2 linked regions of the Luteibacter rhizovicinus DSM 16549 genome follow. Each later gene encodes a partner of the first gene's protein in a complex. Links are inferred from orthologs where the notes say so. Each region holds a gene or a part of one and is shown on either strand. Other genes may lie near its edges. The genes, in order: mnmG and mnmE.

Evidence for each region.
Region 2: the proteins of mnmG (region 1) and mnmE are in contact, whole or in part, in a solved structure (PDB 9HIP), measured with the Escherichia coli proteins. The link is inferred for Luteibacter rhizovicinus DSM 16549 from one-to-one orthologs.

The regions. Positions count from the first base shown.
Region 1 is NZ_CP017480.1:1,918,454-1,929,670, forward strand. Bases 4,592-7,493 are described here. They hold mnmG (tRNA uridine-5-carboxymethylaminomethyl(34) synthesis enzyme MnmG), read right to left. Parts: upstream 7,029-7,493; coding sequence 5,154-7,028; downstream 4,592-5,153. Other genes in these bases: BJI69_RS08680 (RDD family protein), read right to left, coding at 4,592-5,068. Outside these bases: BJI69_RS08670 (autotransporter outer membrane beta-barrel domain-containing protein), read right to left, coding at 1-1,565; BJI69_RS08675 (Tex family protein), read right to left, coding at 1,844-4,192; more of BJI69_RS08680, read right to left, coding at 4,298-4,591; BJI69_RS22505 (hypothetical protein), read left to right, coding at 7,611-7,787; pepN (aminopeptidase N), read right to left, coding at 7,796-10,444; BJI69_RS08700 (aldose 1-epimerase), read left to right, coding at 10,521-11,217. UniProt on the Escherichia coli protein: NAD-binding protein involved in the addition of a carboxymethylaminomethyl (cmnm) group at the wobble position (U34) of certain tRNAs, forming tRNA-cmnm(5)s(2)U34.
Region 2 is NZ_CP017480.1:1,602,830-1,614,128, reverse strand. What follows is about bases 6,027-9,010. They hold mnmE (tRNA uridine-5-carboxymethylaminomethyl(34) synthesis GTPase MnmE), read right to left. Parts: upstream 8,199-9,010; coding sequence 6,855-8,198; downstream 6,027-6,854. Other genes in these bases: yidC (membrane protein insertase YidC), read right to left, coding at 8,250-9,010; BJI69_RS07300 (LysR family transcriptional regulator), read left to right, coding at 6,027-6,832. In the rest of the region: BJI69_RS07335 (LysR family transcriptional regulator), read left to right, coding at 1-489; BJI69_RS07330 (MFS transporter), read left to right, coding at 590-1,816; BJI69_RS07325 (GNAT family N-acetyltransferase), read left to right, coding at 1,848-2,387; BJI69_RS07320 (LysR family transcriptional regulator), read left to right, coding at 2,460-3,371; BJI69_RS07315 (SDR family oxidoreductase), read right to left, coding at 3,390-4,148; BJI69_RS07310 (glutathione S-transferase family protein), read right to left, coding at 4,364-5,011; BJI69_RS07305 (SDR family NAD(P)-dependent oxidoreductase), read right to left, coding at 5,043-5,801; more of BJI69_RS07300, read left to right, coding at 5,957-6,026; more of yidC, read right to left, coding at 9,011-9,944; rnpA (ribonuclease P protein component), read right to left, coding at 10,015-10,395; rpmH (50S ribosomal protein L34), read right to left, coding at 10,410-10,544; chromosomal replication initiator protein DnaA, read left to right, coding at 10,734-11,299. UniProt on the Escherichia coli protein: Exhibits a very high intrinsic GTPase hydrolysis rate. Involved in the addition of a carboxymethylaminomethyl (cmnm) group at the wobble position (U34) of certain tRNAs, forming tRNA-cmnm(5)s(2)U34.

The sequences.
Region 1 (11,217 bases):
TAAGCGACTTCAGCGAACGGGTGCAGTACGGTGTTGCCCGACTGCCAGGAACCCTGCACGCGCCAGCCACCGGTTTCGATGCGGGAGTTGCGGATCTGCTTGCCGAAGTTCATCGCCGTGCTGTCGCCGCCGTACTCGTTGTAGCCGAACACGCGCAGCTGCTCGAAGGCGAGGCTGACGAACGGGCCCGTCTTCAGCGTCTCGCTACCGAACCACCAGCCGCCCTGCAGACCGCCACCGACATGCGAACCGTCGGTCTTGCCGGTTTCCGTGCGGCGCGCGGCGCCGAGGTCGATGCGACGATCGATGTCGGTGAAGCTCAGCTGGCCGAAGCTGGCAAAGCCGCCGATGTAACCGCCGCCGGCGTGATAGAACGCGTAACCCGAACCCGCGATGTCCGTCATCTTATAGCCGCCACCGCCAGAGAAGTCGGCGTTGGTCGAGGCCACGCCGAGGGCGACGCCCACGGAGATGTTTTCGTTGACCTTGGCGTCAGCACCAAGGGTCAGGTTGACGTTGTCGCTGTCTGCCTTGGGCGAGGTATCGGTGGACTTGAAGCGCTGCTGGCCGTAGTCGGCCGAGGCGAACACGCGGGTGTCGGCGCCAAAGTTGTCGGCCATCATCTGGTTGCGCAGCACACGGGTGTGGGCTTCGCTGGTGGCGAGGCCGGCCTCGCCGAGCAGCGAGATCTTCTGCGGCGCTTCGATGATCGAGATCGCGTACTGGCCGAGCAGCGCGTGCGCCGCCGTGGTCGGGTGGATGCCGTCGGCGAACAGGTAGGTCGAGGCAGCGTTCGGATCGCGGAGGGTGGCCGGCGTACAGGTGATCGAGCTGGCCGTGGTGCAGGCCGGAACGGTCACGTTGGTGAAGCCGTACGTGCCCGGGCTGGCGATGACTTCGTTGAGCAGGGCGTAGGTGTCGATCGGCACGATGCCGCGCTGGGCGGAGGCCAGGCCACCGGAGAGGATGCCGTTGTAGACCTGGGTCAGCTGGGTGATGCCGGCCGACGCCGCGGCGCCCTGCGACATGGCCGCCGGGGTCTTGCCCACGTCCGGCAGGTTGAAGACGACGATGGTCTTCGCGCCGGCAGCCTGCAATGCCTTGATCTGGCCGACTTCCTGGGTGGCGGCGGTGGCCACGACGACCTGCGCGGTCGCCGGGTTGGCCGTCGCGGCGAGGAGGTCGTTGGCGCCGATCCACATGGTGTACAGCGTGTTCGGGTTGGCCTTGCCGCCGTTGGCGGTCAGGTACTGCTGGATCTGCGAGCCGGTGCCCGGGACCGGGTTCGGGATCGTGGCGCGGGCGCCGCCGTAAGCGTAGTCGGTACCGCCCGCCAGGGAAGGCGTCAGCGACAGATTGAAGTGCTTGGCGATGTTCTCGACGGCCGTCGAGCCCGGATTGGTGGTGAAGCGGGCGATCACCGGCGAGCCGGACAGGATCGAGACGTTGCCGCTGTCGCTCAGGCTGTCGCCGAACGAGACGACCTGCTGGAATCCGTCGGCGTGCGCCCCGGCACTGAACAGAAGGGCGGCACCGATGGCACCGGCAAGATGGCGAATACGCATGTGGTTCACTCCGTGTGTGGGGCGTTAGAGAAACGTTACGGTAATAGAAGCCATACGCCGGCGCATGCTGCGCCGCCGCACTGGCCGAGCCGCTTCGCGGCGAACATGAAATGGGGGAGCCGCTTCAGCGGCGAAAAGCCAACAAAGCGGTGTAGCCGCAGCCCCATCGCCGGCGCAGCCGGCTCCCACAACGAGCGAAAGCGTTGAGGAAAATCTCGGATCTTGCCGAATCGGAGCCCATCCATCCGGCCTCGAAGCGGCCGGATGGATGCTGAGCCTTACTTCTTCTGCGCGCGGTTGAAGGCGTCGGCGAAGGCGCTGTTCGCCGGTGCGGCGACCGGCTTGGGCGGCTGCGGCGAACGATTGCCACCACCGCCACCCTGGCCACCGCGGCGGTTAGCACCACCGCCGGTCGCGGCATCGCCACCCTGCGCCGGACGACCACTGCGGGCCTCACCCGGCACGTCGTCGAGACGCATGCTGAGGGCGATGCGCTTGCGCGGCAGATCCACTTCCATGACCTTGACCTTGACCACGTCGCCAGCCTTCACCGCATCGCGCGGATCCTTGACGAAGGTGTGCGACAGCGCGGACACGTGAACCAGGCCGTCTTGATGGACGCCGATGTCGACGAAGGCCCCAAAGGCGGCAACATTGGTCACCCGGCCCTCGAGCACCATGCCGACGGCGAGGTCCTTCAGGTCCTCGACACCTTCGGCGAAGCTGGGCGCGACAAACTCCGGGCGCGGATCGCGGCCGGGCTTCTCGAGCTCCTTGAGGATGTCGCGCACGGTCGGCACACCGAACGTCGCGTCGGTGAAATCTTCCGGCTTGAGGCCACGCAGGAACGAGGTATCACCGATCACCTGCTTCACTTCACGGCCGCACTGCTTGAGGATGCGTTCGACGACCGGGTAGGCCTCGGGATGCACCGAGCTCGCATCGAGTGGGTTGCTACCGGCGGAAATGCGCAGGAAGCCGGCGCACTGCTCGAAGGCCTTGTCGCCGAGGCGAGGCACCTTGAGCAGGTCCTTGCGGCTGGGGAACGGACCGTTGGCATCGCGATGCTTCACGACGTTCTCGGCGACGCTGGAAGACAGGCCGGCGACGCGCGCGAGCAGCGGTGCCGATGCCGTGTTGACGTCGACACCGACGGCGTTGACGCAATCCTCGACGCGGGCATCCAGGGCGCGTGCGAGCTTCACCTGGTTCACGTCGTGCTGGTACTGGCCGACGCCGATGGCCTTCGGCTCGATCTTCACCAGCTCGGCAAGCGGATCCTGCAGGCGGCGCGCAATGGACACGGCACCGCGGATCGACACGTCGAGTTCAGGGAATTCCTTCGAGGCAAGCTCGGACGCGGAGTACACCGACGCGCCGGCTTCGCTGACGACGACCTTGGACAGGTTGAGGTCGGCGTGCTTCTTGATCACTTCTGCCGCCAGCTTGTCGGTCTCGCGCGAGGCCGTGCCGTTGCCGATCGCGATGAGGTTCACGCCGTGTTGCTTGCTCAGCTGCGCGATGCGCGCCACGGACTGATCCCACTGGTTGCGCGGCTCGTGCGGATAGATCGTATCGAAGGCGAGCAGCTTGCCCGTCGCATCGACGATCGCGAGCTTGCAGCCGGTGCGGATGCCCGGATCCAGGCCCATGACGGTTTTCGCGCCGGCGGGCGCGGCAAGCAGGAGATCTTTCAGGTTGTCGCCGAAGACGCGGATGGCTTCGTCCTCGGCACCTTCGCGCACGCGGCCGAACAGGTCCAGCGTGAGGTGCAGATGCAGCTTCACGCGCCAGGTCAGGCGCACGGTCTCGCGCAGCCAGGCATCGGCGGCACGGTTGCGGTTGACGATGCCGGCGCGCGCGGCGACGCGGCCTTCGCCTTCGGCGTGGCCCTGGTCGGCGTCCACGCCGGGATTGAGGTCGATCTCCAGCACGCCTTCATTGCGCGCGCGCATGAGGGCGAGCAGGCGGTGCGACGGAATCTTCGACACGGCTTCGCTGTGGTCGAAATAGTCACGGAACTTGGCGCCTTCGTTTTCCTTGCCGGCGACGACGACGGCACGGATCTGACCCTTGTCCCACAGCCAGTCGCGAAGCTCGCCAACGAGGGCGGCGTCTTCCGCGATCGACTCCATGAGGATGGCGCGCGCGCCGTCCAGCGCCGCCTTGGTATCGGCGATGCCCTTCTCGGCGTCGACGAAGCCTGCGGCGACGGTTTCCGGATCCTGGGTGGGGTCGTCGCGCAGGCCGAGCGCCAGCGGCTCGAGGCCGGCTTCGCGGGCGATCTGGGCCTTGGTGCGGCGCTTGGGCTTGTACGGGAGGTAGAGATCCTCCAGGCGTGCCTTGGTGTCGGCGCTGAGGAGGTCCGCCTTGAGGGCGTCGGTCATCTTGCCCTGTTCGACGATGCTCTCGAGGATGGCGGCGCGGCGGTCTTCCAGCTCGCGCAGGTAGCGCAGGCGCTCTTCGAGCAGCCGCAGCTGAATGTCATCAAGACCGCCGGTCACTTCCTTGCGGTAGCGGGCGATGAACGGCACCGTGGCGCCGCCGTCGAGAAGTTCGACCGCCGCGCGCACCTGTTCGGGCTTCGCGGCGATGTCCTGGGCAATTCGTTGTTCGATGCTCTGCATGTGGTTCCTGTGCGTTGCTCGGCCGGCCGAAACGTCGGGTCGAGCCGTGGATGATAGCAAGCACAGGTAAGACCCCGACCCGGCGGCCGGGTCGGGGCGACTCGATCAGGCGTCGAAGCGGCCGCTGTCGCCGTTGCGGGGCGCGGCGACGGGCGCCGGGGCCTCGTTCGCGCGACCGGTCAGCACGTAGGTGCGGGCCAGCAGGTCATGCACGCCCTGCTTGCGCTGGGTGAAGGCGGCGACCACGTAGCAGATCAGCGGGAGTGGTACCGGAAAGCGCAGCACATTGGTCAGGCGCACGGCATTGCGGCCGGCGCTGCGGGCGAGCGAGATGCGCTGGCCGTCCGTGTCGGTGACGCGGATGCCGACCGCCATCTTGCCCGGCGTGGCCTGCCACTTCGAGGCCTCGAAGACGGTGTAGTAGACGTAACCGATGACCATCAGCACGTAGGTGATCGGCAGCATCGCCGCGGCATAGGCCTGGAAGGCCGCGACCTGGTCGGTCTTCATCTGCTCGAGGAACGCGGTCGCGATGGTGCTCAGTCCCATGCCCAGGCTGATGGCGGTGAACGGCACGATGAGGATGAGGTAGTCGATCACCCAGGCGCCGAAGCGCAGCCAGAAACCGGCGTACTCGGGCGTGGCCACGTCGGTGACACCCATGAACGGCGGCGGGGAAGGTGGCATGGGCGGCACGCCGTCGGCGACGTTCGGACGCTCGTCGGGGAACAGCTCGCCCAGCGGGCGCCAGTCGACCATGCCGTCGTACCAGCCCAGTTCGTCGGGACGGCAGGTGCCGTCGCGCAGCCACTGGCGGATCTCGTCATCCGTGTAGGGGCCGAAGCGTTCACCGTTGCGTCCGATCCAGACTTGCATGGTCTACCTTTTCACTGATGCGCTGACAGGCGCCGATGATGCCAGATGGACCGGGGCGCCGCCGACTGCGGTTCGGCACATGCGCCTACGCAGCGCGACGCTTCAGGTGAACCAGCAAGAGCGAGATCGCCGCTGGCGTCACGCCGCTGATGCGAGAGGCCTGGCCGATCGTCACCGGGAGTGCCCGCTTCAGCTTGAGCAATACCTCAGAGGAAAGCCCGCGCACGCGGTCGTAGTCGAAGCCTTCGGGTATCGCCGTGGACTCGTGCCGACGCTGGCGCTCGATCTCATCGCGCTGGCGCTCCAGGTAACCGGAGTACTTCGCCTGCACTTCCACCTGCGTGGCGACCTCGGCGTCGTCCACCGGCGGCCCCAGTTCGGCGACGGCGGTCAGGGTGGCGTAATTCAGTTCCGGACGACGGAGCAGGTCGAGCGCGTGCGTTTCGCGACTCACCGCGATGCCGAGCGAACGCTCGATGGCCGCACCCAGGGCATTGGTCGGCGCCGCCCAGATGCCTCGCAACCGTGCGGTCTCGCGTTCCGCCGCGTCACGCTTGGCCTCGAAGCGACGGAAACGATCCTCCGGAACGATGCCGCGCGCATAGCCGTGCGGTGTCAGGCGGAGGTCGGCGTTGTCCTCGCGCAGGTGCAGACGGTACTCGGCGCGCGAGGTGAACATGCGATACGGCTCGATCGTCCCGTTCGTCGTCAGGTCGTCGATGAGTACGCCGATATAGGCCTCGTCGCGCCGCGGATACCATGGCGCGTCGCCGCGCACGGCAAGCGCCGCGTTCATTCCGGCGATGAGGCCCTGCGCACCGGCTTCTTCGTAGCCGGTGGTGCCGTTGATCTGTCCGGCGAAATACAGGCCCGGAATATTCTTCGTTTCCAGCCACGGGTGCAGGCCGCGCGGATCGAAGTAGTCGTATTCGATCGCGTAACCCGGGCGCGTGATGTGCGCGCGCTCGAAACCGGGGATCGACCTCACCAGGGCGTACTGCACATCGAAGGGCAGCGAGGTCGAAATGCCGTTCGGATAGATCTCGAAGGTGTCGAGCCCTTCCGGTTCGACGAAGATCTGATGCGAGGTCTTGTCGGCGAAGCGGACGACCTTGTCTTCGATCGACGGGCAGTAGCGTGGGCCGACACCTTCAATCTGCCCGCTGTACAGCGGTGACCGGTCGAGCGAGCCGCGGATGAGATCGTGCGTCGCTTCGGTCGTGTGGGTGATCCAGCAGCTCACCTGGCGCGGATGCTCCGCTGCCGAGCCCATGTAGGAGAAGTGCGGCGCGGGATCGTCGCCGGGCTGCTCCTCGAGCACCGAGAAATCGATGCTGCGACTGTCGATGCGTGGCGGCGTGCCCGTCTTCAGGCGCTCGGCGGCGACCGGCAGTTCACGCAGCTTCGCCGCCAGCGTCGTTGCCGGTGGATCGCCGGCACGACCGCCCGCGTATTGCGCCGAACCGATGTGGATCTTGCCGGCAAGAAAGGTGCCTGCCGTCAGCACGACGGCGGGGGCATGGACGTCGAGGCCCATCTGCGTACGCACGCCGGCGACGCGCCCATCGACGAGGAGGAGGTCATCGACGGCTTGCTGGAACAGCACAAGGTTGGGTTGGGTTTCCACCATGAGGCGGATCGCCGCCTTGTACAGCGAACGGTCGGCCTGGCAGCGCGTCGCGCGTACCGCGGGGCCCTTCGAGGCGTTGAGCGTTCGCCACTGGATGCCGGCGCGATCCGCCGCACGCCCCATGGCGCCGCCGAGGGCGTCGATCTCCTTGACCAGATGTCCCTTGCCGATACCACCGATGGCCGGGTTGCAGCTCATCTGCCCGATCGTTTCGATGTTATGGCTGAGCAGCAGGGTACGGGCACCGGCACGCGCCGAAGCGAGGGCGGCTTCGGTGCCGGCGTGTCCGCCACCGACCACGATGACGTCGTAGGTTTCTGTATGTAGCATCGTCTGGATTTGCGCGAGGGGCCGGAGCGGCCATTTTACGCCTGCCGGACGATCGACGCTGCGTTGCAGCGTGACCGGTCGCGGCGGGTCTTGGCACGGCTCGTGCTTCCTATTCCGTGCACTTCACCCGGGCAGACGCTGCGCGATCACACGCGCGCCGAGACCGAACGACAGGGGTTTGGTCGTGTGCCGGGAGAAGGAAGCGGGATGTGGGCAAGGATGCCCCATTCGGTTTATCGAATGAGATCTGGCGCCCGGCGGTCTCAGGAACAGGGGGAATCCAGGATGACCGTGCTGCCGGGCGCCAGAAACCGAGTGACTGGCACGAAGAGCCGAGGCCAACGCCTCGGCTTTTTTTCGTTGAAATGAACACTACACCGTTCGAATGAACTGTGTGTGACTTTTTCGTCAACGAGGTGCTCGATTTCGGCAATTGGTGACGCGGTACGTCAGTTTCTCCCCGAGGGCGAGATCGGGTGTGATCCAGCGCACATTTTTTCTCGCGTCACAGCGTGTGGCACGGGCGATGCATCGCAACATCCTGACCACTGAGGGAAGGGGCCGAACGCCATGAACGCTGTCATGTCCACTAACGAACCCATGATCCGTCACCACGATCTGCTCATCGAATTGGGCAGCCTGGAATTGGCCATGGAAATGCTGAGCGACCGCAATGCGGCGGAACAGGGTCGGCTTCGCCCGCGTATCGAACAGCGCCTCGCGCGTATTCGCGAAGCACTGGCCGGCATGGACGACTGACTCTGGGCTCAGCCCAGGGCGACGCGGGCAAGAATATCGGTGAGATCGCGCGACAGGTCCTTGCGTGACGCCAGCTCGGCGACCACCGCATGCGCCGACTCGCGACGGACGGGCTCCAGGCGCTTCCACCCATTGAAGGCCGTCGCCACACGCGCGGCGACCTGCGGATTCAGAGCGTCGATCGCCACGAGGCGATCCGCCAGCCAGCGATAGGCCGCACCGTCCGCACGATGGAAGCCGCTGGGATTGGCCCGCGCGAAGCTACCAAGCAACGACTGCACGCGATTCGGATTCTTCAGCGTGAATGCATCGTCGCGCTCCAGCGACTGGATGCGTCCAAGGGCCGTCTCGCCCGGTAGCTGCGCCTGCACCGCGAACCATTTGTCCAGCGCCAGGGCATTGCCTTCGTAGCGATGGCGGAAGTGGGCGAACGCGGGAGTCGCCGCGTCGGGATCCACCGTTGCCAGCGTGGCCAACGCGGCCAGCCGATCGGTCATGCCGGGCGCTTCGTCGTATTGCGCGCGAGCCAGCTCACGGGCATGGGCTTCATCGACCAGGGAGAGCAGGTCGAGGACGCGGCGCTTCAGCTGCCGCTGGGCCTGGCTCGTCGCGTCGAGCGCGGCACTGGTCGCTGCGCGTAAGGCCTCGTAACGCGCACGCAGGGCCGGCACGCCGATCCGGCTGGCCAACGCCCGCAACATGGCCTGACGGCTTGCACGGATGCGGTCCGGATCGCGCTCGGGCTGGCGCTCGACGAGTTCGATCTCGCCGGGCGGCGTGAGCAGTTCGGCGAGCAGCGCGTCTTCGACGGAGGGATCGCCGAACAGTTGGGCGAGCGCCCTGGTCCAGGCGCCGATCGCCGCACCATCGACCTTGCCGTCGCGGCAGTCGTCATAGGCCAGGCCGGCGAGTTGCTGTCCGGCTTCCCAGCGGTTGAAGCCGTCCGGATCGTGGCGCAGCAGGACGCCCAGCTCCTCCGGTGCATAGTCGAACTCGAGGATCACCGGCGCGGAGAAGCCGCGCAGCAACGACGGTACCGGTGCGCTGGCGATGTCTTCGAAGACGATGCTGCGCTCGGCGCCGTCGAGCACGATCGTGCGCTCGGTCGCGCCGGCGGTGGCCTCGCCTTCGAGTCGCAGCGGCAGGGCCTTGCCCGAGGCATCGAACAGCGAAAGCCGGACCGGGATCGGCAGCGCATGCTTGACCGTCTGTCCCGCGCTGGCCGGGGTGCGCTGGCGCAGGGTGAGCCGATAGCGTGACTGTGTTGCGTCGTAGCGTGCTTCCGCCGTCAGCCGCGGCGTGCCGGCCTGACCGTACCAGGCCAGGTAGGCGGAGAGATCGGTGCCATTGGCGTCGCCCAGTGACTTCAGGAAGTCCTCGATCGTGGCGGCGTCGCCGTCATGGCGATCGAAGTAGAGATCCATGCCCTTGCGGAAGCCGTCGCGACCGAGGTGGCCGGCGAGCATGCGTACGAGCTCGGAACCTTTCTCGTAGACGGTGGCGGTGTAGAAATTGTTGATTTCGCTGTACTGCGACGGCCGTACGGGATGCGACAACGGGCCGGCGTCTTCGGGAAACTGGGCGCGCCGCAGCAGCGCCACGTCTTCGATGCGCTTGAGCGACACCGAATTCATGTCCGCCGAGAAACTCTGTTCGCGGAATACCGTCAGGCCCTCTTTCAGGCTGAGCTGGAACCAGTCGCGGCAGGTGACGCGATTACCGCTCCAGTTGTGGAAATACTCGTGTGCGACCACGGCTTCGACATGACGGTACTCGTCGTCGGTGCTCGAATCCGGATCGGCCAGCAGGTACTTCGCGTTGAAGATGTTGAGACCCTTGTTCTCCATCGCGCCCATGTTGAAATCGTGGGTGGCGACGACGTGGAACACGTCGAGGTCGTAGTTGCGCCCGTAAGTGCGCTCGTCCCACTGCATGCTGCGGATGAGCGAATCCATCGCGTAGTCGCAACGGTCGATGACATCGGCCTCGGCCCAGATGTGCAGGGCCACCGCGCGGCCGTCGGCCGTGGTGTAGTCGTGGCTGATCCGCTCCAGGCGTCCCGCGACCAGGGCGAACAGATAGCTCGGCTTCGGGTGTGGATCGACGAAACGCGCCCAGTGCCGGCCATCGGCGAGGTCGCCCGTGCCGTCGGGATTGCCGCCGGCGAGCAGCACCGGGAAACGCTGGCGGTCGGCGCGCAAGGTCACGGTGTATTTCGAAAGGACGTCCGGCCGGTCCGGAAAATACGTGATGTGACGGAACCCTTCGGCTTCGCACTGGGTCAGCAGGAAACCGCGATCGCGGCTGCCGGAAAGGTACAGGCCTTCGAAGGCGGTGTTCTCCGCCGGCCGAACCGCCACGCGGGCGCCCAGCGTGCAGCGGTCGGCATCCACGGCGACTTCCAGCACACCGTTGGCGAGGATGTACTCGCCGTCACCCAGCGGACGACCGTCGAGGGTCAGTTCCAGCAGTTCGATGCCTTCGCCGTTCAGGCGAATCGGCTCGTCGGCCTGCCGCACCAGGGTGAGCCGGCTGGTGACCTCGGTATGGTCGATGCCGAGATCGAACTCGAGCACCACGTCTTCCACGGCCCACGCGGGCGGGCGGTAGTCGGCAAGGCGGATGACGGAGGTGGGGGCGTCGGAGCGATCACTCATGGCGGTAAGACAACACATGTTCTGGTCTGACAGGCAGGCTAACATGCGGTCGGATTCGTCAAAAGGAAGCCTCCCCATGTCCCGATTCACCGTGACGCGCTCCACCCTGGGCGCCAACGAGCTGGTGGTGCTGGTCGACGCCGACGCCGACCGCGAGGTCCGCATCGCCCGGCGCGGCGCGACCGTGCTGTCGATCTCCACGCGCTGGCGCGACGAAACGCGTCCCGTGACCGACGGCTTTCGCGACGCCAAGGAACTGGTCGGGCACAAGGGCTCTCGCTTCGCCATCATGACGCCGTTTGCCAACCGTGTTAACGATTCCCGCTACACATTTGAAGGAACGACTTACGATTTGCAGCCAGGTGCTGTCGGTGCCGATCGTGCCAGTCGCCATGGGTTTCTTCGCGGCACCGTGTTCGACGTGCAGCGTGAACAGGGCGACGACAGCAAGGCGTCGGTCACGCTCGTTACCGACGCGATCCGCCCGGGCGTGAATCCGGGTTACCCCTTCGCGCTCGATTTCAGCGTTACCTTCACCCTCGACGAGCACGGTCTCACCGTGGAAGCGAAGACGCGCAACGTCGGCGAGCATGCCGCGCCCACGTTCTTCGGCTGGCACCCGTACTTCCGTCTGTCGGAAAATCCGATCGAGGCGTGGGAACTGCGCGTGCCGGCGGACAAGGTGATCGCCACGGACAAGGACTTCATCCCCTTGCCGGGGACAAGCGCCTGGCAGGCGATGGACAAGGCGGATCGTGCGCTCGATTTCCGCA
Region 2 (11,299 bases), 320 kb from region 1 along the record:
GTCGCCTCAGGCTTCGACGCGGGCATCCGCTTCCTCGAGCAGGTCCCCGAGGACATGATCGCCGTGCCGATCGGCGGAGCCCATCGAAGTGTCTGTGTCGCCACGCCAGGGTATCTGGCCGCCCACGGCACACCCTTGCACCCCAACGAGTTGATGCGCCACGAGTGCATCCGGTTCCGCTTTCCCAGCGGGCGCATCTATAAGTGGGAATTCGAGCAGGGCGGACGCAAGCTCGACGTGGATGTGCCGGGACGGCTCACCTTCGCGGACTTCCGGCTCTCCCTGGATATGGCGCTGACCGGCGTCGGCCTGACCTTCGTCCTCGAGGACCAGGTGACCGATCTGATCCGCGAAGGCCGGCTGGTCCGGGTGCTCGAGGACTGGTGTCCGTCGTACCCGGGTTTCATGCTCTATTACCCGCGGCAGCGCCGGGTGACCTCGGCCCTACGGGCCTTCATCGACCTGGTCCGGGATGATCGCGGTGATTGAGACTCACCCCGTCAGCGCTTGGTGCAAGCGCGTGCAAGGCGTATCCTAGGGCCATGTTGCGGTGCACCACGCACCCGACCCCCAACGTCCCGAGTCCCCCATGTCCGCTTCCGCACCCGCTCTTGATCCGGGTACCCCGCCCGTCCGCGCGCCGCACGTCGGTCTGGTGATCCTTGCGCTTGCCGTTGGCGGCTTCGCCATCGGAACGACCGAGTTCGCCTCGATGAGCATGCTGCCCCTGTTCGCCGAGGGCCTCGGTATCGACGCGCCGACCGCCGGCCACACGATCAGCGCCTATGCGCTTGGTGTCGTGGTCGGCGCGCCCGTGATGACGGTGCTGGGCGCACGCGTGCCGCGTCGCCGGCTGCTGCTCATCCTCATGACGATGTTCACCGTGTTCAACGGCCTGACCGGTCTTTCGCCGAACTACCACTGGATGCTGGTGTTCCGCTTCCTCGCCGGCCTGCCTCATGGCGCCTACTTCGGCGTGGCCGCGCTGGTCGCCTCGTCACTGGTACCGGCGAACCGGCGTACACGCGCGGTCGGCCAGATGTTCCTCGGTCTCACCGTCGCGACGATCGTCGGTGTACCGCTGGCCAGCTGGCTGGGCCAGGCCGTAGGTTGGCGCTGGGCGTTCGCCCTGGTCGCCGTGCTCGGCGTGCTGACGATGACGGCGGTTGCCGTCTTCGCGCCGAACACGCCTTCGGATGCCAAAGCCAGTCCACTGCGCGAACTCAGTGCGCTGAAGCGATCGCAGGTCTGGTACACGCTCGCCATCGGCGCGATCGGCTTCGGCGGCATGTTCGCGGTCTATACCTATCTCGCCGACATCCTGATCAATGTCACGAAGATGCCGCTGTCCTCGGTGCCTTGGGTGATGGGCGTGTTCGGCGTCGGCATGACGATCGGCAACATGGTGGTGCCGGTGTTCGCCGATCGCGCGCTCATGCGCACCGCCGGCGTACTGCTGGTGTGGAGCATGGTGATCCTCGCGGTTTTCCCGTTCACCGCCGGCAACATCTGGCTGCTCAGCCTGGATGTGTTCTGCATCGGCATTGGCGGCGCCCTGGGTACCGTGCTGCAGACGCGTCTGATGGATGTGGCAGGCGATGCACAGGGTCTCGCCGCATCGCTCAACCATTCGGCATTCAATACAGCGAATGCACTGGGCCCCTTCCTTGGTGGCCTGGCTATCGCGGGTGGTTACGGCTGGACCTCACCTGGTTGGGTCGGCAGTCTGCTCGCCGTTGCGGGACTCGGTATCTGGGCGGCATCCGTGGCCGCCGAGAAGCGGACGATCTCTGGCGTGGCCGCCGAACCCTGCTGACTGCCGCCGTGCGCCGTTGTAGATTCATTGAATGATGATCCACCCTACCGAACCGACCTCGTTCGACCTTCGCGTCGCAACCATCGCGCAGGCAGCCGCGCTCGCCGACGTGATGGAACGCACCTTCCGCGCCACGTTCGGGGACTCCACCACCGACGGTCACATGGCGGAGCATTGCCGAAGCAGCTACGGCGAGGCGCTCCAGCGCGCCGAGATCGGTGATCCGGATACGACGACCTTGCTCGTCAAGGACGGCGATGTCATCGCGGGCTTCGCGCAGGTGCGCCCTGGAAATCGCCCGAACGGCGTGACCGCCTCCCAACCTGTCGAGATCCATCGCATCTACGTCGATGTGCCCTGGCATGGCAAGGGCGTGGCAGCCATGCTCATGGAGGCTGCACTACGCGACGCCGTCAAGCGTGGTGCAGATGGCGTATGGCTAGGTGTCTGGGAAGATAACGCAAGAGCCATCCGCTTCTACGCCAAATGGGGGTTTGTCGCCGTGGGTGAGCACATCTTCCATGTCGGCGGTGATGCCCAGCGCGACGTCCTCATGAGCCGGGCGCTGTAACGGACTGGCCGAACAGAATTCCGCTATCGTCGATGCGGGCAATCACTCCATCCGCGGGTTCGGGATTCCGGCATGAAAGACATCTTCGCGCTCAAGCTCTACACGCGCGTCGCGCGCCTCGGCAGCTTCTCCGCCGCCGCGCGCGAGTGCGGACTGTCGCAATCGCAGGCGTCGCGGATCATCGCCGATCTCGAATCGGATCTTGGCGTGCGTCTGCTCTCGCGAACAACGCGCGCGGTAGTACCGACCGAGACCGGTTCGGAATTCCTCGCGCGCATGGAACCGATCCTTCTCGCGCTCGACGATGCGGAACACAGCGTGCGAGACGCCGGCGAGCTGCGCGGCTTGTTGCGCATGAGCATGCCGACGAGCTTCGCCATGCGGGAAATCATTCCACGCCTCGCGTCGTTCGCAGCCAGACATCCCAAGGTGGAACTGCAGCTGTTGCTGGAGGACCGTCGCCAGGATCTGGTCCGCGATGCCGTGGATGTCGCCATACGTGCCGGCTCGCAGCCTGACCCGAGTGGAACGGCGAAGACGCTGGTGGTGATCGACCGCATGGTCGTCGCCTCACCCGCCTATCTGGCAGAAGCGGGCACGCCGACATCGCCCGACGAGCTGGTCGGTCATCGTATCGTCTCCGGACCCGCATCGGTCGTGCCGAGCGGCTGGCAGTTCGAGCGCGACGGCACATGGACGACGATCGAGCTCGAATCACACTTCAGCACGAATGAAAACGAGGGTGCCGTGGCTGCCGCTGTCGCCGGGATGGGCATCACGTCGACCACGAGCTGGGCCTGCCGCCAGGAGCTGGCCGACGGCTCACTGGTACGTCTGCTGGCCGACTGGAAGACGGTGGATATCCCCGTATACGCCTATTTCCCGCTGGGACGCGCGACACGCGCCGCAGCGCGTGCCGTCGTCGAGCATCTCGTGGCCGAGTTGGCCATCGATGCCGGTCTGGGCGGTCGCCTGCCTTCCTGACGGGCGACCGCGTCGCGATCAGCCGCCGCCGAAGATGGCGGAGACCTGGGTGTTGAAGCCGTTGACGAAGGCGTGTTCCGCCGGACCCGCGTTGTCGCGCATCGGGCGGGCTGCATCGACCAGGATCTCGTCGGCATCCGTTTCCAGCACAGCCATCGTCTCGGCGATGAACTGGTCGAGCGGCATGGCGAGTTCGGCTTCCTGGCTGTTCATCAGTTCGGTACGGACCCACGGCGGGGCGATCTCGAGCACCTTGACGCCGTCTTCCTTCAGAAGAAAGCGCTGCGACAGCACATACGAGTGCAGGGCTGCCTTGGTTGCGGAGTACACGGCCGTGAACGCGAGCGGGACGAAAGCCAGCACCGAGCTGTTGTAGACCACAGTCGGGTTGGGCTGGGTCTTGATGTGATCGATGAGTGCCGAGGTGAGACGCAGCGGGCCGACCAGGTTGGTCGTGATCGTCGAGACCAGCTGCTTGTCGTCGAGGCGACCCACCGCGTGATCGAGCTCCATGATCCCGGCGTTGTTGATCAGGACGTTGAGACTGGGGAATTCCGTGATGAGTTGCTTAGCGACTCGCTCGATGTCCGCGGCATCCGAGACGTCGAGCTGCACGGCACTCATACCCGGATTCGCAGCAACAACGGTGTCGAGATGACCGCGGCGACGACCGCCGATAATGACCTTGTTGCCCTTGGCGTGAAGCGCTTCAGCCAGACCGCGACCGATGCCCGAACCGCCGCCCGTGATGAAGATGGTATTGCCGCTGATTTTCATGGTGTGTCCTCGGTGAGTTGGCCGCCGCCTCGGGGTCGAGGTCGGCGACGCGTTTCGTTGAGGACAAGTTACCGACGAACCAGGAAGGGCAGTAGCCATTCATTTCCGCTTTGACTTATGTGGGTCCCACATCAATCGGTATGAAGCGGCATCCTGTGGGGCCCGCTTCATGTGGAAGCCGCCTCATGTGGGAGCCGCTTCAGCGGCGATGCTCCTCAGGCGGCAGCACTACTCCGGCCACTGACACGCGCATACCAGCGTTGGGTCGCAACGTTCGCTGCCGGTACCGGCATATCGATAGCCTTCGTCGCGAAGTCGACGGTCACCAGCGCCGTAATATCAGCCACGGTATATCGCTCACCGGCAACGAAGGGCACTTCCGCCAGCCGCGCCTCGAGGTCTCCATAGAAATTCGTGACGCGCTGCTTGCTTCGCTCCACGAGCGCCGGAATCTGCTCGTAATCGTGCGGTCCCGCGATAGCGCGACCTTGCAGGCCGGGAAGCACGTTCCGAATCGCTTCCATCACCGACGCGAAGCCTTCGAGTTCGAAGCGGCGCTCCCACATCGTGATGAGCGCGTTCTCCGCAGCCGTCGTACCGAAGAGCGGATGATCGGGATAGGCGTCTTCCAGATAACGCTGGATAGCCGGTACTTCACCAATGGACGTACCGTCTTCCAGGACGAGCGTTGGCACGACGCGACGCGGATTGATCGCGCGGTAGGCGTCACCGTGCTGTTCGCCCTTGCCCAGATCGATGGCGACCGTCGGGATCGTCAATCCTTTCTCAGCGATGAAGATGCGAACACGACGCGAGTTCGGTGAGCTATTGGACTGGTAGAGCGTGGGAGTTTTGCTGTTCATGAGATGTCTTCGAATAGATGTGGGGAGTGAATCAGAGCTTTGATCCGCCATCGACGTGCAGCGTGTCACCGGTCACCCAGCGCGATGCATCGGAAGCGAGGAAGGTGATGACGTCGGCGATATCGTCGGCGGTCGCGATTCGCTTCAAGGCCTGGATGCTGAGCGTGAAGTCGCGGCCTTCGTCGCTCTTCGCGAAGCTCGACATGTCGGTCGGCACGACGCCGGGTGCGACGGCGTTGACGCGGATACCACGCTCGCCGAGTGCCGCTGCGAAATGCTTCACCAGCGTGTCGATCGCGCCCTTCGTTGCCGAGTAGGCCGACAAGGTACCGACGGCGGCATCGGCGGCGAGAGACGAGAGAAGGACGACAGTGCTGTCCTTGCACATCACCGGAAGCAACTGCTGCACGAGGAAGTAAGGGGCGCGCACGTTCACAGCAAAGAGGTCGTCGAAGTTCTCGACCGTGGTGTCCTCGATCGTGGCCGACACGGCGATACCTGCGTTGGCGACGAGCACGTCGAGGCGACCGCCGATGATCTCGCGCACCTTGGCGGCGAGCTGGTGAGGGCCTTGCGCAGCGCGAAGATCCGCACCGACCTTCTCGGCCTTACCACCTGCCTGCCGGATTTCCTCGACCACGGCCTGGGCTTCCTGCTCGCCACGGCTGTAATGGACGAGGACCTGGGCGCCGGCCTTGGCGAGGGCCAACGCGCTGGCCTTGCCGATACCACGCGAAGCACCGGTCACCAGGGCGGTCTTGCCGGTCAAATCAAAAAGTTGGTTGCTCATGACGTATTCCTCAGAGATATGGCTTTTGAAGGGATCGAATGCGCCGGAGAGTAAGCGAATGGTGTTGATCGGCGGCTTGGTGGGCAATTTATGCCTCTATGGCGCGCCTGAAAAAGACTTTGTAAGCTTGTGGACATACTTCTTAGGCATGGCCCATGGAACTTCGGCACCTTCGCTACCTGATCGCCGTCGCCGAAACGGGCAGTCTTACCGAGGCGGCCGAGAAGCGGCTGCATACCTCACAGCCCTCACTTAGTCGGCAGATACGCGACCTCGAAGATCAGGTCGGCGTTGCGTTGCTCACGCGTAGCGCGCGAGGCGTCGTCCTTACCGAAGCAGGCAAGGCATTCATCGATCACGCGCGCCTGGCGTTATTGCAAGTGGACGCGGCCGTCGAGGCGGCACGTCGCGCCGCGCAACCGACCAAACGTCGCTTCGCGCTCGGTTTCCTCACCGGCCTGGAAATGAAGTGGTTACCGCGGGCGATGCAGTTGCTACACCAGGACCTCGCGACCATCGACGTCACGGTGTCGAGTGACTACTCGCCCGACCTTGCCGACGCCGTCGCACGCGGCAGGCTGGACGTGGCCTTCATGCGCGCAGAGCCCGGTCACGATCTCGAATACCGGGTGATTGGCCAGGAAGCGTTGGTGATGCTCATGCCGAGCGATCACAGACTGACGAAGCGCAAGGTCGTCGAGCCAAAGGACATGGTCGGCGAGCCGTATGTCGCCATGGGCAACAAGGCGAGAGTATTGCGCGCGGTGATCGACGATTACCTCGCACGATCAGGCGTCGATATCGAACCCGCGCAGGACGTCGACAATCCCGCGATGGTGATGTCCCTCGTCGCTTCGACGCGCGGACTCGCATTGATTCCGGCGTACATCCAGGACTTGATGCCGTGGTCGGTTACCAGCCGACCGCTGAAGAATCCGCCGATGCTTGATCTTGTCGTGGGGTACAGCAGAAGCAACACATCGCCGATTCTTGAGGAATTTCTCTCTCGCTTGAATAGCGCCACGTCCTAAGCATAGGTTGATGCGGCTTCACTCACTTGCCGATACAGAACGAACTGAAAATCGCCCCGAGCAGGTCGTCCGACGAATACGCGCCCGTGATCTCGCCCAAGGCCTGCTGCGCGTGACGCAACTCTTCCGCAGCGAGTTCCCCGGCGTGCGAACCGTGCAACGCGTCCGCCGTTCGTGAAAGGTGTTCATCAACCGACTCGAGCGCGACGACATGGCGGCGCCGTGCACTGAATGCACCATCGCTGGCACCCGCGGTCGCGAGATCCTTCAACATCGCGCGAAGTGCGTCCAGGCCGTCGCCTGTCAGCGCCGATAGCCAGAGTGTGTCGTGACCCTCGTGCGCGTCGCGATGCGCCGGCACATGCGCGATATCGATCTTGTTGATGACGACAATGCGAGCGGATTGTGCCGGTGTCCCTTTGAAGAAGGCGAGATCCGCTGACGCATGTTCCGCTTCGGTGACAAGGATGGCGACATCGCAACGTTCGAGCTGCGCACGCGCGCGTCGGATACCTTCGCGTTCGACCACGTCGACCGAATCGCGAAGCCCCGCCGTATCCGCCAACTCGAGCGTCACGCCATCGATGCTGATCGACTCGCGCAGCACATCGCGCGTCGTACCCGCGATGTTCGTCACGATGGCGCGCTCCTGCCCCGCAAGCGCGTTCATCAAGCTGGACTTGCCGGCATTCGGCCGACCGACGATCGCCACCGTGATGCCGTCGTTGAGGCGAACGCCACGACGCGTTTCCACGAGTAATGCATTCAGGTTCGTGCGCAAAGATGCGAGTTGCTCACCAATCACCGGATCGGCGAGGAAGTCGATCTCCTCTTCCGGGAAATCAATCGCTGCTTCAATGTGGACGCGTAGTGCAATCATCTCCGCAAGCAAGTCATCGACACGCGCGGAGAACACACCTTCCATCGATCGAAGTGCGGCACGTGCGCTCGCTTCCGACGTGGCGGCGACAACGTCGGCCACTGCCTCAGCCTGTGCCAGATCGAGCTTCCCATTGAGGAACGCACGTTCGGTGAATTCGCCGGGGCGCGCGAGCCGCGCACCGAGCTGAATGCAACGGCGAAGCAGCGCATCGAGAAGCACGGCGCTGCCATGCCCCTGCAACTCGAGCACATGCTCGCCTGTGTAGGAGGCGGGGCCGGGGAAGTGAATCAGGATCCCGCGATCGATGAGCTCACGGTCGCCGTCGCGAAACGCAGCGAAGTGGGCATGACGTGGCGACGGTTCGCGACCGAGGAAGGCTTTCGCAATCTCGGGAACCAGACGCCCCGAAACGCGAACGGCGCCGACCCCGGCCGCGCCGGCGCCGGTAGCGATGGCCGCGATGGTGTCGTCGCCGTGATTCATGGCCTGCCTTCGATAGCCAAGCGGCGCGTCTTTCGACGCGCCGCCCGGGGGTTATGCGGTCTTGGCCTTGATGTCGGCCCTGTCGACGCTGCGGTTGATGTACCACTGCTGGAGCAAGCTGGTCGCACCGTTGATCGTCCAGTAGAGCACGAGGCCCGAGGGGAAGAAGGCGAAGAAGACGCCGAAGATCAACGGCATCACCTTCATCATCTTGGCCTGGGTCGGGTCCATACCCGCCGTCGGCATCATGCGCTGGGTGAGCAGGGTGACGATGAAGTACAGCACCGGCAGCACATAGAAGGGATCCGGCGCGGACAGATCGTGGATCCAGCCGAAGAACGGCGCGTGGCGCAGCTCGATGGATTCCGACAGCACGCGGAGCAGGCCGATGAAGATCGGGAAGGTGATCAGGATGGGCAGGCAGCCCGCCATCGGATTCACCTTCTCCTTCTTGTACAGCTCCATCATCGCCTGCTGCATCTTCACGCGATCGTCGCCGTAACGCTCCTTGAGCGCGGCGACGCGCGGCTGCAGCTTGCGCATGCGCGCACCCGAGCGGAACTGCGCATCGGTGAGCTTGTACAGCGCGGCCTTGATCAGCAACACGAGCAGGATGATCGCGACGCCCCAGTTACCGCTGATCGCATGCAGCTGCGACAGCAACCAGTGCAGGGGCTGGGCGATGATGGTGAACCAGCCGTAGTTGCTGGTCAGCTCGAGGCCTGGGGCGATGACGTCGAGGGTGCCCTGCAGCTTCGGACCGATATACAGGCGAGCAATGCTGTCGGCGGCCTGACCCGGGGCAACCTGGATCGCCGGACCGAAGGCACGCACGAGGTAACGCGGCGTCGCCGAGTTCGGATCGACGATGTTGCTGCTGTACGTCACAGCCTCGTTTGCCGGCGGAATCCAGGCGACGAAGAAGTAATGCTGCAGCATGCTTACCCAGCCGCCAGTGATCTGGCGGTTGAGCGGCTTCTTGGTGAAGTCGACGAAGGGAAGCGACTCGAACTTGCTCTCCGGGCTATACCAGGCGGCGCCGAAGAAGCTGTGCTGCGCCGGATCGGTATAGGCCTTGAACCAGTTGACCTTCTCGGCGGGTACGCGCTGCAGCTGGTGGTAGGCGTTACCGTTCCAGACGGCCGTCGAGCCGTTCTCGATACGCTGGTCGAGGTCGACCACGTAATCGGTGCGCTTCAAGGTGTAGCGCTTCGTCACCTTCACGCCGGACGGATCCGTCCAGGTCAGATCGACGCTGACCGACTTCTGGCCGTCGGCGAGGACGTTCTCGGTCTTCTCGGCGTGGAAGAGCGCGCGGTGATCCGGGGCCGCGCCGGTGCTGCTGACCAGCCCGTCCTGGGCGGCGAAGAAGTGCGCGCCTTCGTCGTCGAGGAGGCGAACTGGCGGCGACGTCGGGTTCTTCTTGGTTTCCGGCTCGGTCGGATAAGCCAGCAGTTCCGAACGGACGATGCTGCCACCGCGGGTATCGATGGTCAGGCGAAGCAGGTCATTAGACAGCGTGACCAGTTCAGCCTTGCCGTCTGCCGGGGCACCGGAGTCGTTCGGGACACCGGCCGGGCTCGTCGCGCCAGGCACGGCAGCGTCCGCGCCGGTCTGTCCAGCCGTGGTCTGGCCCGTGGGCGCAGGGGGAGCCGGAGGATGGACGTAGTCCTTCTCCCATTCCGTCCACAAGAGATACGCCACGAACATGAGCGCGAAGAAGAGGAGCGTGCGCGTTTGATTCATTGCAGGGCCAGATCCGGATGACGCCTTGGACCCTTAACGGGGAAAGGCGGGGACGACGGTGAGAAGAAGGTCAACGCGCGATTGTGCCGTCGGCGCCTTCGCGCTTCAACGGCCGGACCTTGCGCAGGAGCATGTCGAGCTCGGCCAGCAAGGCTTCGCCGGTCTCTTTGACCGCGCTGTCGCGCGCCATGACCAGGATGTCGACGTGGGGTAGGGCAATGCGCGCGCGGCGAAACGCCTCACGTGCCAGGCGCTTGATCCGGTTACGGTCGACCGCGCGCTTGGAACAGCGCTTGGAGATGGCCAGGCCAAGCCTTGCCGTGTCGACGTCGTTATTTCCGAAGCGCAAAAGAAAACAGCGGCCGCCGAGGCGACCGCTGACAGTTCGCAATGCTGCGAAGTCGGCGGCGCGGCGGAGCCGCGCATCACGCGGCAGGGCTGCGGCTCGCACGACAGGCGAACCTATTACGGGATCAGGCGCTTACGACCCTTCGCGCGGCGCGCGTTCAGGATCTTGCGACCATCGGCCGTCGCCATGCGGGCGCGGAAACCGTGGGTGCGGGCGCGCTTGAGCTTGCTGGGCTGGAAAGTCCGCTTCATGACTCTTAATCCGGGTGAAGAATGAATATGGCCGGAAAGTATGGCCGACATTCCGCTGAGGTGTCAACCGCTTGGCCGCGGGACAGCGGCGGGGGCGCGGCAAGGCGAACCCCGAGGGAGGGGCGGATCGCTGGTAGACTTCGCCGTCCACCCCGCGCGCAAGCGCCCTTTCTGTGGCAAGAATACCCGATGAGTGATCTTTGGAGGCGCTGTCTCGAGCGTCTTGAAGGCGAATTGAGCGCCGAGGACGTCCAGACCTGGTTGATGCCTTTGCAGGCCAGGGAAGACGCCAGCGGGCTGCATCTTTACGCCCCGAATCCGTACTCGCTGGACACCGTCCGCGATGAGTACCTGAAACAGATCCAGACGATCGCCGAACACCTCCTGGGACATCCGGTGCCCGTGCGACTGGAAGTGGGCTCGTCCGCCGCACGAGCTGTACCCCAGCGTCCGGTGGCGTCGTCCCCGGCGGCGGCGCCTGCGCGCCCTGCCCGCGAGGCCGCGCCCGAAGCGCCCCACGTGCATAACCTCGATCCGCACTACACGTTCGATACCTTCGTCGAGGGTAAGTCGAACCAGTTGGGCAAGGCCGCGGCGATGCAGGTGGCGATGAATCCTGGTCGTGCCTATAACCCCTTGCTTCTTTATGGCGGCACGGGCCTGGGTAAGACCCATCTCATGCATGCGGCTGGCAACCTGCTCATGCAGAACAACCCGGACGCCAAGGTGCTTTACCTGCGCTCCGAGCAGTTCGT